One region of the Margalitia sp. FSL K6-0131 genome, then DNA from elsewhere that is predicted to be linked to it. Evidence: riboswitches for the same ligand, from Rfam matches in the RefSeq annotation. Region 1 holds a riboswitch; each other region holds the start of a gene.
What was found. Region 1 has a riboswitch for S-adenosylmethionine ahead of NSQ59_RS05420 (SDR family NAD(P)-dependent oxidoreductase). Riboswitches for the same ligand answer to the same signal wherever they lie in the genome.
Positions count from the first base shown of each region.

Region 1 (5,693 bases):
CAAGGACAATAGAGGCTGTTTTGGTCAAACTGATTATTCCAGCTTTTGATGCTGCATAAGCTACCGATAGTGGACGAGGACTACTTGCAGCAATAGAGGAAATATTAATGATAGATCCTCCATTAGAGATATATGGAGCTACTGATTGAATCATAAAGAAGGCTGCTTTCAAATTAATATTCATCACAAAATCCCAATCTTTTTCCGTCACGGTTTCAACTGGTTTAACGAAATTAACACCCGCATTATTGACTAGTACATGAAAATCTCCAAAGTCTTCATGAATTTTTGTTACAATCCGACTGATATCTTCTGTGAAGCTCAAATCTAGGTTTATCCCGTGGGCATCTTTTCCTTCATTAACAAGTTTGTTAGTGGCCACTTGGAGCTGCTCCTCATTTCGGTCTAACAAAATAACCTTGTACCCGGATGAGGATAGTACATCTGTAATGGCAAAACCAAGTCCTTGTGCAGCTCCTGTGATCAATGCAATTTTGTTACGATTCAATTGAAAAACCTCCTCGATATACTATTTTTAAGGTGTTAGGAGAACTTTTACCCCTTCGCCACTATGGGAAATTTGAAAAGCTTCTTTATAGTCCTCTAGTGGTAAGTGGTGAGTTAAGGCAGGCTGTATGTTGAGCTTTTTACTCGAAATTAAGTCTTCCATCAAGTCCCAAGTGCTCCACATTCTTCGTCCATGTATTCCATAAAGAGTTGCCTCTTTAAAAACAAGATCATTTGATAGATTAAGAGAAACATTGCCAGGAAATAGACCTGCTAGTACGACCTGCCCACCCTTTCGCAAATGAGGCAGTGCTTCTTGAAGTGCCCGTTCATTCCCGGTGGTCTCTATGATGACATCTGGAATATTAGTGCCAGTTAATACATCGGTACTCTTTGATGTAAGGGGATTCCAAGCTGTAACATCCGCGCATTCAGAAGCTATCTTCAAGCGATTTGGCTGGATGTCGCTAATTGAAACGGATTCCGCTCCAAGTGCCATACAAGAACATGCTGAAAATATTCCAATAGGACCGGCTCCGAGAACAGCCACTCGTTTCCCTGTAATATCCGCTTTCTGAGCAGCATGAACCCCTACTCCTAATGGTTCTAATACAGAGGCAATTTCATCCGGAATACTGGAAGGGATTTTTCTGACGCAAATCGCCGGAACTGTTGCATATTCTGCAAAACAACCGTTTGTTTGCAAGCCAAATAATTGTAGGTTCTCACAAATATGGGGATTCCCACTCAAACAAAGCTGACAATGACCACATGGGATGTGTGTCTCGACGCTTACACGGTCTCCCTTCGATAAAGAGGTAACTTTTCTTCCAATATCCACTACTTCTCCAACACATTCATGTCCCATAATTCCTGGAATCTGGATGTTTGCATTAGCAGCCCAAGGGTTCCAGTCATAAATATGCAAGTCAGTACCGCAAATCGCTGCTATTTTAATAGAAAGCAATACTTCATTATCCTTAGGGATGGGAATTTCCCTATGTTGTATGGTGGCACCAGGGCCAGGATTAACTTTTGCAAGTGCACGCATCCTATCACCTCCTGTTTATATAATTCAAATTATTATGTTATCTCAAAGGAATGTCCAATACCAATTTATATATTGGATATAGGGAAAAGCTCGCTTGCTGCATAAAGGGATAATTCATTACTAATTCGTATAATAGGAAGGTTGTTTTAAAAATAATTAATCTAGGATGAGCAACCCGACATCATTTCTCATAATTGCATTCCATTAGGATGTATGCTATGACTGAATTAGAATTTATAAGATATGGGTGGAAAAGATAATGAAAGTAAAAGTGCTGTTCATCGCTCCTTATGAAGCAATGGTGAATTTAGTAGAAGAGTGTAGCGAAAAAGAAAGGGAGTTGGATGTTCAAATTAAGATTGGGAATCTTCAAGAAGGGGTTGGCAGTATTCTATTATATAATTTTAGTTAAGAATTTTATTAAAAAAGAGGGATAGGATATGGCATATTGCAAAGTTCGTCAAGCAGAAATACACTATGAAGAATTTGGGGAAGGGAAACCAATTATTATGATACACGGTTATACACCCGACCATCGATTAATGACTGGATGTATGGAACCTATATTTACAAAGAGAGATGGATGGAGACGTATTTATATTGATCTGCCAGGTATGGGTTTAACAAAAAATTATCATGTCATAAGTAGTTCTGATGAAATGTTGGATGCTGTTTTAGAATTTATTCAAACGATAATTCCTAATCAAGAGTACATAATCGCAGGAGAATCATATGGTGGTTACTTAGCTAGGGGCGTTATTCAAAAGCAAAAAGAAAAGGTACTAGGTGCAGCATTTATTTGTCCTGTTATCATTCCTTTTTCAGAAGGAAGAACAGTTGAGAAACATAAAATATTGAAAACAGATGAAAGATTTATTGAAAAATTATCAAAGGAAGAATTAGAGGATTTTAGAAATAATAATGTTGTGCTTGATGAATACACTTGGTTAAGATACAACCAAGAGATTTTAAGTGGCTGTAAAATTGGAGATGAAAAGTTTTTAGATAAGGTTAAGAATAAATATGGATTTACTTTTGAGATTGATCAATCTGTTTTTAATAAACCTAGTGTATTCCTTTTAGGAAGACAAGACTCTTCAGTTGGATACAAAGATGCACTTGGTTTATTAAACAAGTATCCACGAGGTACATTTGCTATATTGGATAGAGCTGGTCACAATTTGCAAATTGAACAACCACACCTTTTTAATCATTTAGTAAATGAATGGTTGGATCGAATGGAAGAGTCTATTAATCATAATTTATGATATGCGATAAGATTGTGAAATAATTTACTAAAGCACAGCCATGTCACCTAACGACAATTATCTAACTATAAATATTTGAATAAAAAAGAGCATGCCATTAATCCAAAAAAAATATTTTCACAATAAAAATAAAATTGACTTTTCTGAAACCATTGTGTATCCTATACAAATAGGATGTAAATTTAATTTCATATTGTATCTCTTATAAAGAGTAGTGGAGGGACTGGCCCTATGAAGCTCGGCAACCTTTCATGTTTAACATGAATTGGTGCTAAATCCTGCAAAACATTAGTTTTGAAAGATAAGAGAGGACGTACCTACTTGTTAATCCAAGGCCTCTCTATTTATGAGCGGCCTTTTCTTTTTAACTTTTGGATTAATGATGCTCCTTTTTACTAATTCCTTCTTCATTAAATAAGGCATATCGTCTATAAAAAGAAGGTAAAAAAACAAAATTTAACCACATTTTAATCCGATTATTCCAATATGTTTAATGCTTTTAAAGGAGAATTATTATGTATTGTATGGACCTAACTGGGAAAGTAGCCATTGTAACTGGCGGAGCACAAGGAATCGGTAAAGCAATTGTCGATGCTCTTTTAGACTGTGGAGCAAAGGTAGCAGCAATCGATATAAACGTTGACCCACAACAAACAACTAATCATTTGCTCTATCTTCAGGCGAATGTTGCAAAAAGTGAACAAGTCGAAGAAATGGTGCAAACGGTGACCAAAACTTTTGGAAGGGTAGATATTTTAGTCAATAATGCCGGAGTTTCTTCCTTGGATTATGCCGTCGATATTAAAGAGAGTGATTGGGATCGTGTAATGGATGTGAATGCAAAGGGAGTTTACTTATGCAGTCAAGCCGTCGCACGTTACTTAAAAGAACAAGGTGAAGGAGGAAAAATTATTAATATTTCTTCGCAAGCAGGTAAAAATGGCTATCGATTAATGGGGAGCTATGTAGCTTCTAAACATGCTGTATTAGGTTTTACAAAGGTTATGGCCATCGAATTAGCAAAAGATCAAATAAATGTTAACGCCGTATGTCCTGGAATCGTTGAAACAGATATGAAAAGAAATGAAAGAGTTATAGGAGGTAAGTTGAGAGGATTAAATGCAGAAGCTATTAAAGATGAGGATATTTCACAAGTACCATTAGGAAGAACAGCAACACCTCAAGATATTGCCAATGTCGTTGTTTTCCTAGCATCAAAATACTCCGATTATATGACAGGCCAAGGGATTAATGTAACAGGTGGTATGACAATGCACTAATGATCCATAAACTGGAGGGAATAGAAATGCCTACTATACAAAAAGAAAATAAAGGAAGTGCACTTGCTCTTTTGCCCTTGCTAATCTTTGTATTGCTTTTTATCGGTACAGGGCTACTTTCAAAAGACTTTTCAAAAATGCCATTAAGTGTCGCGATTATTGTTGCAGGTGCGATTGCACTTTTAATGAATAGGAAAGAGACGTTATCGAAAAAGGTTGATATCTTTTGTAAAGGGGCTGGGCACCCAAATATTATCTTAATGGTAATAATCTTTATTTTGGCCGGAGCTTTTGCAGGTGTTGCTAAGGAAATGGGTGCTGTAGAATCAACGGTTAATCTTGGATTGTCCTTTCTTCCCGCAAATTTATTAATGGTGGGACTATTTGTTATCGCCTGCTTTATTTCCACCTCGATGGGAACCTCAATGGGCACAGTTGTTGCACTTGCTCCTATTGGGATAGGAATTGCAGGACAAACAGATATTTCGATGGCATTGGCGATGGCTACTGTTATTGGAGGAGCAATGTTTGGTGATAACCTATCAATGATTTCAGATACAACGATTGCAGCAGTAAGAACTCAAAACACGCAAATGAAGGACAAATTCAAAGTCAATTTCTTTATTGTGCTGCCTGGGGCCATTCTAACTGCAATCATTCTTGGAATTATCACACTTGGTAATCATGCAAATATAGGTGGGGAACATCCTTATGAAATCATTAAGGTTCTTCCTTATGTTGCTGTCCTTATAGCAGCTCTTGTAGGAGTGAATGTTTTAATCGTATTACTTGGAGGAACGATATTTGCTGGCATAATTGGTATGGCCTATGGATCTTATGATTTGCTCGGCTTTTTGCAAACCGTTGCCAAAGGTGTCATGAGTATGGAGGATCTTGCCATTGTAGCTATTATGATAGGCGGGGTAGTTGAACTTATTAAATATAATGGCGGAATTGATTTTCTATTAAATTTCGTAACTAGTAAAATTAAATCTAAAAAGGGTGCTGAATTTGGGATTGCAGGCTTGGTTAGTGTGGCTGATATTGCGACGGCTAATAATACGATTTCCATTGTCATTACAGGCCCTTTAGCGAAAAATATTGCAGATGAATACCATATCGATTTAAGAAAGTCAGCTAGTATACTCGATCTGTTCTCCAGCTGCTGGCAAGGGATAGTTCCATATGGTGGGCAGTTGCTAGCTGCAGCAGGTTTAGCTTCCATCTCACCTGTTAGCATTATTCCTTACTCGTTCTATCCAATATTAATGGGGATTTGTGGGATAGTAGCCATTTTAATTGGATATCCAAAGCTACAAAGCAAAGAAAAAGGAATAAATAGTAAGGCAAATCCTTCTTTAGAAGAAAAATCTTTATGATAGTTAATAGGAGAGAAAATTTTTGTTTCTAAGTTTCAGGCAAAAAAATATTATTTAGGAGTGAAATCAAATGGTACAAAAAATGAATGTAGAAAGCTTTAATCTCGATCATACGAAAGTAAAAGCACCTTATGTCCGATTAGCTGGCGTCACTCACGGGAAAAATGGAGATGTTATTCATAAGTATGATATTCGAGTAAAACAGCCC
Region 1 covers NZ_JBBOZS010000001.1:1,094,335-1,100,027, forward strand. The annotation lists gene NSQ59_RS05400 (SDR family NAD(P)-dependent oxidoreductase) at 1-508, opposite strand, end outside; gene NSQ59_RS05405 (alcohol dehydrogenase catalytic domain-containing protein) at 536-1,558, opposite strand; gene NSQ59_RS05410 (hypothetical protein) at 1,818-1,970, shown strand; gene NSQ59_RS05415 (alpha/beta fold hydrolase) at 1,999-2,826, shown strand; SAM riboswitch class I at 3,026-3,134, shown strand; gene NSQ59_RS05420 (SDR family NAD(P)-dependent oxidoreductase) at 3,342-4,106, shown strand; gene NSQ59_RS05425 (Na+/H+ antiporter NhaC family protein) at 4,133-5,485, shown strand; gene NSQ59_RS05430 (S-ribosylhomocysteine lyase) at 5,556-5,693, shown strand, end outside.

Region 2 (5,693 bases), 360 kb from region 1:
CTGCCATTCTAGCAACCTCAAAGCCTTTTACCTCATGAGAAAATTGATAATATCCGTTTTGGAAATTTGGATCTCCTTCAATTGCCGCAATTCCTATTCGGTTAAAAGCAATTCCGTAATCACTCAAATATGGGGTAGACGCAAGCACGAAAAGCTGTTCCATATCATTCGGATACAAGACTCCCCACTCCAACACCTGCATTCCGCCTAATGATCCGCCAATCACCGCTTTCAGCTTTCCAATACCTAGCTGATCCAGTGCCAGGCGTTCTGCCTTAACCATATCGCGGATGGTTATTGCCGGAAATGCTGAGCGATATGTGTCCTGAGTATCAGGATGGATAGATAAAGGTCCTGTCGATCCGTCACAGCCTCCCAAAACATTGAATGTAATGACTTGCCAATGATTCGTATCAATATACTTACCGCTGCCAATGAGCCCGCTCCACCAGCCGGGCTCTCTTTCCGTTCCGATGGAGAACTGGTTTCCTGTCAAGGCATGGCACACCAAGATGACCGGCGCATCCTCAGGTCCACGTCTTTCATACGCGAGTTCAATATTTAAAACCCCGCCATTTTCCAGTTTCATGTTGCCGATACTAACGGTTTGAATTTTTGTCATGAGACCGAAACAGCCGTTGCCTTTAAAATAGCTTGCTCAAGATCTGCAATGATATCTTCTGCTGCTTCTAAACCAACAGATAAACGAATTAATTCTTCCGTTACACCGGTTTGTTTTAAATCTTCCGCACTTAATTGCTGATGGGTAGTAGATGCAGGATGAATAATCAATGATTTTGCATCACCGACATTGGCAACATGTGACCATAGTTGAATATTGTCAATCACTTTGCGTCCTGTTTCTCTTCCGCCTTTGATACCAAAGTTCACGATGGAACCAAAGCCATCTTTGAAATACTTTTTCGCTAATTCATGGGATGGATGACTTTCTAATCCTGTATAGCTTACCCATTCAACTGCAGGGTGACTTTGTAAAAATTGCGCGACCTTTAAAGCATTTTCATTATGTTTCGGAACACGTAAATGTAATGTCTCAAGACCTTGTAAAAATAAAAACGCACTATCTGGACTTAATGCCGGCCCAAAGTCACGAAGCAATTGGACACGAAGCTTTGTAGCAAAAGCGGCTTGTGGGACATCTACTCCGTAACGCAAACCATGGTAGCTTGGGTCTGGATCTTTAAATCCAGGGAATTTATCGCTGTTCCAATCAAACTTTCCGCCATCGACAACAACACCGCCGATTGCTGTACCGTGTCCGCCAATCCATTTGGTTGCTGAGTGTACAACAACATCTGCTCCCCATTTAATCGGGTTTGTTAAGTATGGCGTACCGAAAGTATTATCTACAATCAATGGAATGCCATTTTCATGAGCAACTTTTGAAACGGCTTCAACATCTAATACGTGTAAGCTTGGATTTCCAATAATTTCTGCAAACAATGCTTTTGTTTTTGGAGTGATTGCTTTTCGAAAATTTTCCGGATCATCTGCATCGACAAATTTCACATTAATACCATACTTTGGAAGGGTGACTGCAAATAGATTGTAAGTTCCCCCATAAAGGTTACCAGCTGCTACGATCTCATCCCCTGTACCTGCCAGGTTTAAAATGGAAAAAGCAATCGCTGCTGCTCCAGATGAAAGAGCTACTGCTGCTGTGCCACCTTCTAAAAGGGCTACTCGTTTTTCAAATACATCTACAGTCGGATTTCCAATTCGAGTATAGATGAAACCTTCCTGTTCTAAAGCAAACAATCCTTGAGCATAATCCGTATCTTTGAAAACATAGGAAGTAGTTTTATAAAGGGGAACGGCGCGAGAACCAGTGACTGGATCTGCTTGTTGACCTCCATGAAGTAATAAAGTTTCTGGGCGAAGCTGTTTTTGTTCTGTCATTTTTACATTCCTCCAATTTTTGATTAGGTTTTCATCGAGAAATTTAAAGACAGGGGTGAGGTTCTAAAGAGGAATTAAAAAAGCCCTCTTCATAAGAAGAGGGCTTGTTATGCAGGTTCCTCCCCTTATCTTTCAGATCTCATGGATCTGTAGGAATTAGCACCTTATCAAACTTATGTGTTTGATGGTTGCCGGGCATCACAGGGCCTAGTCCCTCCGCCGCTCTCGATAAGAGTATTCGTTTAGTTTTCATAAAATTTAAAATTGCTTCTAATGTGCATTATAGAAGAGTGATAATTCATAAGTCAATAGTTTTTTTAAAATTTTTTAAATACTCGCTTTTTAATGTGTTGCAAATTCCGCCATTAAAGGGAAGCTTGGATGGCTTGCTCAAATTGTTTAATTATATCGCTTGCACTTTCAATTCCTATTGAGATGCGAACCACTTGTTTATTGATTCCAATTTTATCTTGGAGTTCCGGCGGTAATGCCCGATGAGATGTTCCAAGCGGATAGGAAACAGTTGTTTCAACGCCGGCTAAGGTAGGAACGATTTTTACCCAGCCAAGAGATGAAAAGAATCGGCTAATATCGCAATTTTCCCCTAATTCAATTGTTACTATGGCTCCGTTCCCTTTTTCCGATACATATTCAGGATAGTAAACTTTTTTTACAGAAGGATTTGCATGTAGCGCATGTGCTAACTCTTTAGCATTTAATGCCTGACGTTCCATTCTTAGTGCTAAAGTTTTTAAGCCACGGCATGCAAGCCACGCCTCAAATGGACTTAAATTTGCGCCGAGGTTGACTACTTTTTCACGTGCTTTTTTCACAATGTCAGTGTGTCCCACTAAAACTCCTGCGGTTACATCACTATGGCCGCCTAAATATTTGGTCGCACTATGTACAACAAGGTCGACTCCTTCCAGATATGGCTGCTTTAAATAAGGACTCGCGAAAGTATTGTCTACCATCGTGATAATAGATTTTTCTTTTGCAATTTCGACAAGTTTTCCGATATTCTCCACTCGTAAAAATGGATTGGTTACCGTTTCGGTATAGAGTAGTGTTGTGTTTTTTTGAATGGCGTTTTTCACTTGTGCGCTATTTTCAAATGGAACAAAGGTAGTTTCAATACCGAATTGTTTCAGCTCTTCTTTTAATAGATGATAGGTTCCTCCATAAAGGTCTTCCGCTGCCACAACGTGATCTCCCGCTTTTGCAACAGATAAAATTCCCGCTAGAATGGCAGACAGTCCTGACGAGGTTGCCACTCCAGCTGGTGCACCTTCCAAAGCTGCAACTGCTTGTCCCAGTTCATCCGTATTCGGATTTCCCGTCCGACTGTACAGATAAGGAGATTTTCCTTGGTAGAATCCCTCCAATTCTTCTAAAGACGAGAAAGTAAAAGCCGTTGTTTGATAGATTGGTGTTGTTTTGCTATGGATAGAATTCGTGTTTTTTAATGAATTATGAACCACTTTCGTATCGAATGAAACATCCAATTTCCACACCCCGCATATTAGTAGTTATGGCTCTTTTCATAAACTTTGTTGCTTTCGAAGCGAACACCTAAAAAACATAAAAAGCAACAATCCTTAAAAAATTGCCTATTTAATTAAACAGATTGTACGTCTGGAATGTCTTGATGTCAAAGGATTTTTTTAAAAAAAGGGGGAATGTAAAAGTGGAACATGGATGAAGAGACAGGTCCCTAATCCCAAAAGGCGGGACGAGGGACCTGTGCTCTTTTCCACTATAATATTGGTGACAGTAGGCGGGAAACGGATTCTTTAAAACGTATATACATTGGGCGTTTTCGATAATCCTCCAGGGTGAGTTCCCGAGATTTTTTCATATCCTCTTTGTAAATGTTTTCGAGTTTTTTCGCGATATATTGGCTATATAAAAAGGCATTTACTTCAAAGTTTAAGCGGAAGCTGCGGTTATCAATATTGGCTGTTCCAACGGTTGCAATTTTTCCGTCCACCACAAGCATTTTCGCGTGAATAAACCCATTTTCATAAATATAGACCTTCGCATTTGTTTTCAAAAGCTCTCCAACATTCGAATAGGTTGCCCAGTACACAAACATATGATCCGGCTTATCCGGAATCATCAAGCGCACATCAACACCTGATAAGGCTGCGATTTTTAAGGCATTGAGCAAACTATCATCCGGGATAAAATATGGTGTCTGCATGTAAATATATTTTTTAGCAGAATTGATCATTTTAATATATCCGTTTTTAATTTGCTCCCATTCCGAATCAGGTCCGCTCGAAACGATTTGGACATCAGTATCTCCTGTTGATTCTATATCAGGAAAATATCTTGTTTCATATCGGATTTCCTTTGAGGATGCCTGATTCCAATCAAGAATGAATCGTGTTTGCATTGCATAAACAGCTTTGCCAGAAATTTTCAAATGAGTATCTCTCCAGTAGCCAAACTTATCATCTAAGCCTAAATACTCATCTCCAATATTAAAACCACCGATATAGCCTATCTCTCCATCAATAATAGCAAGCTTTCGGTGATTTCGAAAATTGACCCGCAAATTAACATGAGGAATTTTTGCGGCAAAGAAAGATGCAATCTCCCCGCCGGCTTCAACGAATTTCTTAAAGAATTTCTTCGGTAATTTGCGAGATCCCATGTCATCATACAAGATTCGAACCTTTACTCCTTCTTTCGCCTTCAGGGTTAATAATTCAATTAGCTGTTTTCCTAGATTGTCATTCCGGATAATATAATAAAGAAGGTGGATATGATCTTTCGCTTTCTCAATATCCTTAAATAAGGTGTGGAATTTATCTTTCCCATCGATGAAAATTTCAACGTCATTGTCATGTGACATAACCGCTCCGTCATTGACAAGGAGCATATATACCAAGTCTTTATATTGCACCGTCCGTTCATCATGAAACGGAAAAGCATTATGGCGCAATAAATCGATTTGATGATGGGTAATTTCTTTTATCCCGATTTTCTCTTGATCCTTCCAATAAAAAATTCTTCTTCTGCTCAGATTTTGTCCCAATATTAAGTAAATAATAAAGCCTATAATAGGCAAAAATAATAAGACAAGCATCCATGCCCAGGTTGCTCCGACATTGCGTCTCTCCAAAAAGATAACAACACCGGCTAACACAAAATTTAATAAGAAAAAAAATGCAAATAAGACCGTCGTAATTGTCATTCTGTTCTCCTTTAATCCAGTCCCGCTTACAATCTAGTTCAAACAGTATCATAACATAAATGGCTCGAAAACTTCCATTTGTAAAGGCTATGCCACAATGAAGAATAATATCTTTGAATTTTCAACAAGTATTCACTTTTCACTATATGTTCAAACCTTTTCTTTTTAGAGCACTTTCTTTAAAAAGAAATAGGAAGATATATCCTAAAAGTAGTCCCTTCCTGTTTCTCACTCTCCACCTCGATCCGGCCATTATGCAGTTGGATAATCGTTTCGACAATGGAAAGCCCCAGTCCAGTTCCTTCTACCGAACGGGTTCTAGCTATATCTGCACGGTAAAAACGGTCAAAAATTCGTTTGATTTCTTCTTGCGACAATCCGATTCCGGTATCTTGGAAAGATACTGCAATCATGGAGTCTTTCCTTTCGATCGATATATCAATAGATCCATTTGGTTTATTATATTTAATAGCATTCGATAATAAGTTATCCCAAACGGTATTTAATAAAGAAGAGTCCCCCATAATTATGATGTCAGGCAGTGAATAGCTAAGCATTATTTCCTTTTCAT
Region 2 covers NZ_JBBOZS010000001.1:1,449,934-1,455,626, reverse strand. The annotation lists gene metX (homoserine O-acetyltransferase MetX) at 1-622, opposite strand, end outside; gene NSQ59_RS06895 (O-acetylhomoserine aminocarboxypropyltransferase/cysteine synthase family protein) at 619-1,920, opposite strand; SAM riboswitch class I at 2,043-2,155, opposite strand; gene NSQ59_RS06890 (trans-sulfuration enzyme family protein) at 2,286-3,425, opposite strand; gene cls (cardiolipin synthase) at 3,677-5,122, opposite strand; gene NSQ59_RS06880 (sensor histidine kinase) at 5,302-5,693, opposite strand, start outside.
Region 2: it holds a riboswitch for S-adenosylmethionine, as region 1 does, so the genes downstream of both, NSQ59_RS06895 (O-acetylhomoserine aminocarboxypropyltransferase/cysteine synthase family protein) here and NSQ59_RS05420 (SDR family NAD(P)-dependent oxidoreductase) in region 1, are expected to answer to the same signal.

Region 3 (5,693 bases), 250 kb from region 1:
GATTGGGGTCCCAAGTTACCATATTGATTGCTTTTGCGCATCCCCAATCTAAAACGCGCTGCTGAAGCATATGTATTTTCAGGCGATTTTTTACTGCCTCTTTATTTTTTATATCATCCAAATAAACATTTAAAAGATGTTTCGCTATCTCCTGTTCCCCGTTATCCATATAATAAATCATCATCTTTATTAAATCCGAAACAGGATCTCCGAAATAAGCATTAGTGAAGTCGAATACCCCACTGATTTCCCAGCCATTCAAACCGTTGTTAATCAAAAAGTTACCGGGCTTAAAATCACCCATCACGAATGTTGGGGAAGTAAATGTTTCGAAGCTTTGTCTAGAGCCCTCCAACAATGTTTCTGTCCATTTTATATCATCCGTTGTAATCACGGAGTATTTCTTCGCATCTTCTAACCAAAACATAATTCTGTTATACAGCCATTTTACATAGCCTTCTTTAAATGGAACTATCCCAAAATGCCCGGTATCAAGCTCACCGAATTGCTTCACTTTCCAACGATGGAACTCCCTTAAAGTTTCTGCAATTGCTTCAGCAAGTCGATGCTTGTCCTCTGCATTCAATAAAGCTTGAAAGTGACCGGAATTCATATGCTCCCCTTGGAGGCATGGCATAAGCGAATAGCTCCAACCGAATATTTCTTCCGAATCGTCTATCCTATATGGAATGGGAACCTTTACTTTTGTTCTTTTATGGAGATTTTCAATAAAAAATTTTTCCTCCACCAATTGTCCAGGATACAAAGGGTTTCCCTTCAACACAAATTTCCCTTCCGTTGATGTGATAAGCATCGTCTGTCCCATTGCCCCATTTGCCGTTTTCGTAGAGGAAACCAGCTGTCCTAAATGAAATTTATCCAGCATAAGCTGCAATTGCTCGTTATGGATATGGCCTAATTTATTGGAAGCAAAAATGATTTCCGTTGTCATTTAACAACCTTCTTTAGCTTTTGTTCTAATTCATCCTTCTGACGCAGGTGATGGCGGGAATGCATGCCGACTAAATCGTACCACTCCCTCGCATTTAGCCAGCCAAATCCCCCATGTTTCACTTTGTAATTTGGATTGATACCATCCACTTTCATTTCCCATTCTCTCATTCTTTCGATTACCTGATCCAGTCTGTTCGTAAGTTCTTCTCTGCTTGCCGAATTGTTTGGCGGGGAATTTAATTCAGTTGGTAATTTGATTTTAATAGGGGGAAAGCCGCCTAATTTATATAAATTCTCCCCGAACTCCGTTTTTCCAAGCGTTTGCTCTTCCTTTGCTAATGCACAGGCTTCCATATAATCTAGGTACTCATTGGCAACAACAATCAAATGGTCATACATTTGCCCAATAGACCAAACACCTTCAGCCGAAATATATTGTAACTGCTCTAATGAATAGTTTTGCAAATCTTTTTTGAACGTTTCCAGCACTTCATGATCACTCATTAAACCCTCTCCCTTTTAGGCCAGCCCCTCGTTGATTAAGAAACTCTTTTTTTATAAAACAAAAAGATAAATTGATATAATCCAAAGACCACCGTCAGCATAAGAATGACTGGAAATTTTCGCTCGGCAGGAATGAAAAAGTATACAATCATCATAGTGAGCAGAAAGATAAAATAACCAATATTAAATGCTTTTTTGAAGGTCATAGAAAAACCCCCCTTTTATGTGTCCTACAGCTTAACATTAGTTTATACAAATTTATACATTAGGATATCATCAACATACTCATTTTCACTCATCTTGAATTCTTTTATTTTACGTCCCTCTTCCAAGAACCCGATACTCTTGTATAAGGATATTGCTCTAAGGTTGGTTGACAATACTCCTAAGCTTACCTTTTCGATAAAAAGATTTTTCTCTGCCCAGTCTAATAATGCTTTCAAGAGCATTTTTCCAATTCCCATCCCTCTGTATTCTTTCTTAACCAGCATGCTTAAAGAACCAGTGTGTGATAATCTTTTACGATTATCAGATTGAAATACTATCCAGCCGACAACCCCGCCATCTATTTCAGCCACAAGCATTGTCTCTTTTTCATTTTCGATTATCTTATGAATCCATTCTTTTTGTTCCTGTATGGATGGTTTCTCAATTTCTTCAGGTACTGAAATGAAAAATTCCCTCTCACAAATGATAGAATACTCTAAATCCAAAATTTGCTTAGCATCCTTTAAAGCTGCAGTCCTAATAATGCATTTCACATTATTTTTGAATACAGGCATTCCTCTTCCTCCAAATGATTTTTTATTAATCTTCGACATTTGCTATAAAATTCCTGCTGTATGAAAACTTTCCATAATCTAAAAAAAGATATGTAGCATTTCATAAATTATTCTAATTTTATGGATTGCGCCTGTTCCGGTGTCCGTTTTCGGTTGCCACTAAATTGTTGGCATAAAAAATGGAAATAGAAATAAATATAAGTTGACAAATAGGAATTATAGGATTTATTCTATTATCAATAATAAAATTAACATGTCATGGAAACTTATCCAGAGAGGTGGAGGGACTGGCCCGATGAAACCTCAGCAGCAGATTCCAATGGAATCCTGTGCTAATTCCTGCAAGCATATGCTTGGAAGATAAGTTGAGGTTCATAAGTATTCGAGTAATCCTCTTCTTATCTTTATTCATTAAAAAGGAGTGGATTTTTTTATGGGTAAATTACTAAGGGAAGCTGTTGAAACTAGAAGGAACGAATTAATTAGTAAGTTAATTGAACTTGATCAATATAAAAAAGACGGCAAGCATTTATTTGAGTTAACCTTATCGGATTTGGAATATGAATATTTTAAAATTCAATCAAAAAACCACCCTCACAGCGGTATCGATTCCATCCGGTGGAGAAATTTTTAAATTGGAAAATGCAAATATCCCTTTCTAGAAAGGGATATCTGCTTTTATATTAAGCTTGTATAAAATCCGGGTTCATGAAAGTTGGATTAGGATACTTGTAGAATCCTTCCCCTGTTCCTCTTCCAAGCTTTCCTTTATCGATATACTCGGATTTCAATAAATCAGCAAGTTTTTTATAGTCAGGGTTACCTGTTGCTTCCGCTTTGGCGAGTGTAATATTATAAGCGGTTGTGATTCCAACCACATCTAAAATCGCAAATGGACCCATTGGTGCTCCTGTTGCTACCATCCATGTTTTATCAATGGTTTCCGGATCGGCAATTTCATTTAATAACAACATTTGCGCTGCATCTAAAAGCGGAACTAATAATGAATTTAAAATATACCCTGGCTGCTCTTTTTGCAATGGTAATGCAACCATTCCGATGGCTTTGGCAAAATCAATTACATCCTCAAATACTTTCGCGTCCGTTCCAGGATGCTTCATGATTTCCGCAGTATTGTTTTTCCAAATTTCATTCGCGAAGTGCAAATTTAAGAATTTTTGCGGACGGCCTGTCGCCTCTGCAAATTGGCTTGGCAATAATGTCGATGAGTTGCTCGCAAAAATCGTTTTTTCCGGAGCTACTTTTCCTAGTTCTTTATAAAAATCTGTTTTTATTTGAACCACTTCAGGGATTGCTTCAATCACTAGATCCGCCTCAGCAGTTGCTTTTGCTAAATCACTGTAAAAGGAAATTCGATTAAAAGCGGAATTTACTTCTTCCTCTGTTGCTTTTAAATCTTCTTGATAACGTTGTTTCAAATCCGAGATTCTATCTTTTGCTTTGCCTAATACTTCATCATTAATGTCATATACATTTACATTAAAGCCTTTGAAAGCAATTTGGTAAGCAATTTGACTTCCTAAAACGCCGCTTCCTGCAACGGTGATATTTTTGTAATTCATCGTATTTTCTCCTCTTTTCTTAAAAGAAGCTTCCTTATTAATATCTTTTATTACCCCCTAATTATAACAACGTTTTAAATTAAATAAAAATTAGATATACTAATTAATAATTAAGTAATACTTAATATAGGAGCAAAAGATGAATCTTGAACAATTACAATATATCGTCGAAATTTCCAAATCCGGGTCCTTAACGATGGCGGCCCAAAAATCGCATATTACTTTGTCGGCAATCAGCCAATCCATTTCATTGTTAGAAAGTGAATTGGGGGTAACGCTATTTTCAAGGTCACGGGGGCAAAGTGCTGCACCAACACCTGAAGGAAAGGTGATTATTGAAAAAGCAGCGGAAATATTAATGAAAGTGAATGAGCTAAAAGAAGAAGCGAATAGCTTCAACCATACACTGTCAGGTGAATTAAGAATCGCTACGATTCCTGGTCCCACCCACTTACTTGTAGAAACTGTAGCCCGTTTTAAAAAAGATTTTCCAAACGTTAAGATCGAAATTTTTGAGAAAGGACCTAAGGAAATCATCGAAAATATCTTATCCAATAAAATGGATATTGGCTTGATGGTGCTTGATGAAGATTACATCCCGAAAAACAGTGATTTAGTGTTTGAAACTGTGTTAGAAGGCAAAATGGTTGTTGCTGTTAATAAGGATTCTCATTTATCCAGTGAAAAATCCGTCACGCCAGAAATGCTAATAAAGGAAACATTGGTCCTATATGAGGATGATATTATTAAAAACTTTCTGGAAGAAAATGTTGCAAAATTTGCTGAAATTGATGTTTTGTTTGCAACAAATAATACGTTTGCCATTGAAAATGCAGTGGAAGAAGGCGTAGCCGTTACCGTAGGATTGGACTTCTCCTTTCATAAAAATCGAAAGAATAACCAAAACATTATGACCATCGATTTGAAAACCCCGAATAAAAATATTGTTCCTTATGGGTGGGTTCGTCACAAAAACAAACCTTCTTCCCAAATTGCCAAAACATTTATTAATAGGTTATCATTGGATATTTAATACTTTAATGACAGAACAATAAGAAAAGCGCAAGCGCCTTGCTAATCGGCGTACGGATTTCGTAGTCGCTCACCTCGAGATAAAGGAAACACAACATTTGTAATTGGCATATGGATTAGCAAACATTTTAGCACAGTAAAATACTTCTTGTATTACAATGATTTTATAGAAAATAGTCTCAAAACATCAGATCAAATAGCACCCTTAATAGAGTCTTGACAATAGTTGTTGTCGTCCGTGGAATTAGTGTGCTATTTAAGTTGTTAAGGAAGAATATGTTTCTCATCTGGCGATAAAAAGCTGCTGATTCCCGAATCTTGGATTAAGAGGGGCCGCACTTATCAGTTGGGGAACCAGGTTAAGCCCCAATCTGAGAAATAGGCGGAAAAATTACGCTTAATTAGAATTTTTTCAAAAAATAAGCTTAAATAGACGGAGATATTCCGCCTATTGACTTAAAAATTAAAAAAATGGGGGAGTTTTCTTTGCATTAAACGGAAAACTTCCCCTTATTTCCCCCGAAACGAGCTCCATTCTGCATTTAACCGGAAAATCTCCGCTTATTTTACTTTTGCTGGTTACTCAATTAAGGACAAAACATCTTAATTACAAAGTCTGGTACGTTCTTTAGCAAAAAATTGATTTGTATTTCCACTTTAAAGTGGTTGCCTCAAGCTTTTTTGTGTGCTATTTCATTGTTATTTGTAATGCTAATTTGTTGTTATTTAACTTGTGATTTTGGATTTTCTCCATGTTATCGGAACTACTTAGTATAAAATGCATTCCTTTTTTCTTGTTGTTTATTTGTTTCGCTCACAATAATTCTATAAATTTATA
Region 3 covers NZ_JBBOZS010000001.1:839,579-845,271, reverse strand. The annotation lists gene NSQ59_RS04255 (phosphotransferase family protein) at 1-952, opposite strand, end outside; gene NSQ59_RS04250 (DinB family protein) at 949-1,458, opposite strand; gene NSQ59_RS04245 (hypothetical protein) at 1,494-1,664, opposite strand; gene NSQ59_RS04240 (GNAT family N-acetyltransferase) at 1,707-2,240, opposite strand; SAM riboswitch class I at 2,504-2,607, shown strand; gene NSQ59_RS04235 (Fur-regulated basic protein FbpA) at 2,674-2,874, shown strand; gene NSQ59_RS04230 (3-hydroxyacyl-CoA dehydrogenase) at 2,924-3,823, opposite strand; gene NSQ59_RS04225 (LysR family transcriptional regulator) at 3,963-4,856, shown strand.
Region 3: it holds a riboswitch for S-adenosylmethionine, as region 1 does, so the genes downstream of both, NSQ59_RS04235 (Fur-regulated basic protein FbpA) here and NSQ59_RS05420 (SDR family NAD(P)-dependent oxidoreductase) in region 1, are expected to answer to the same signal.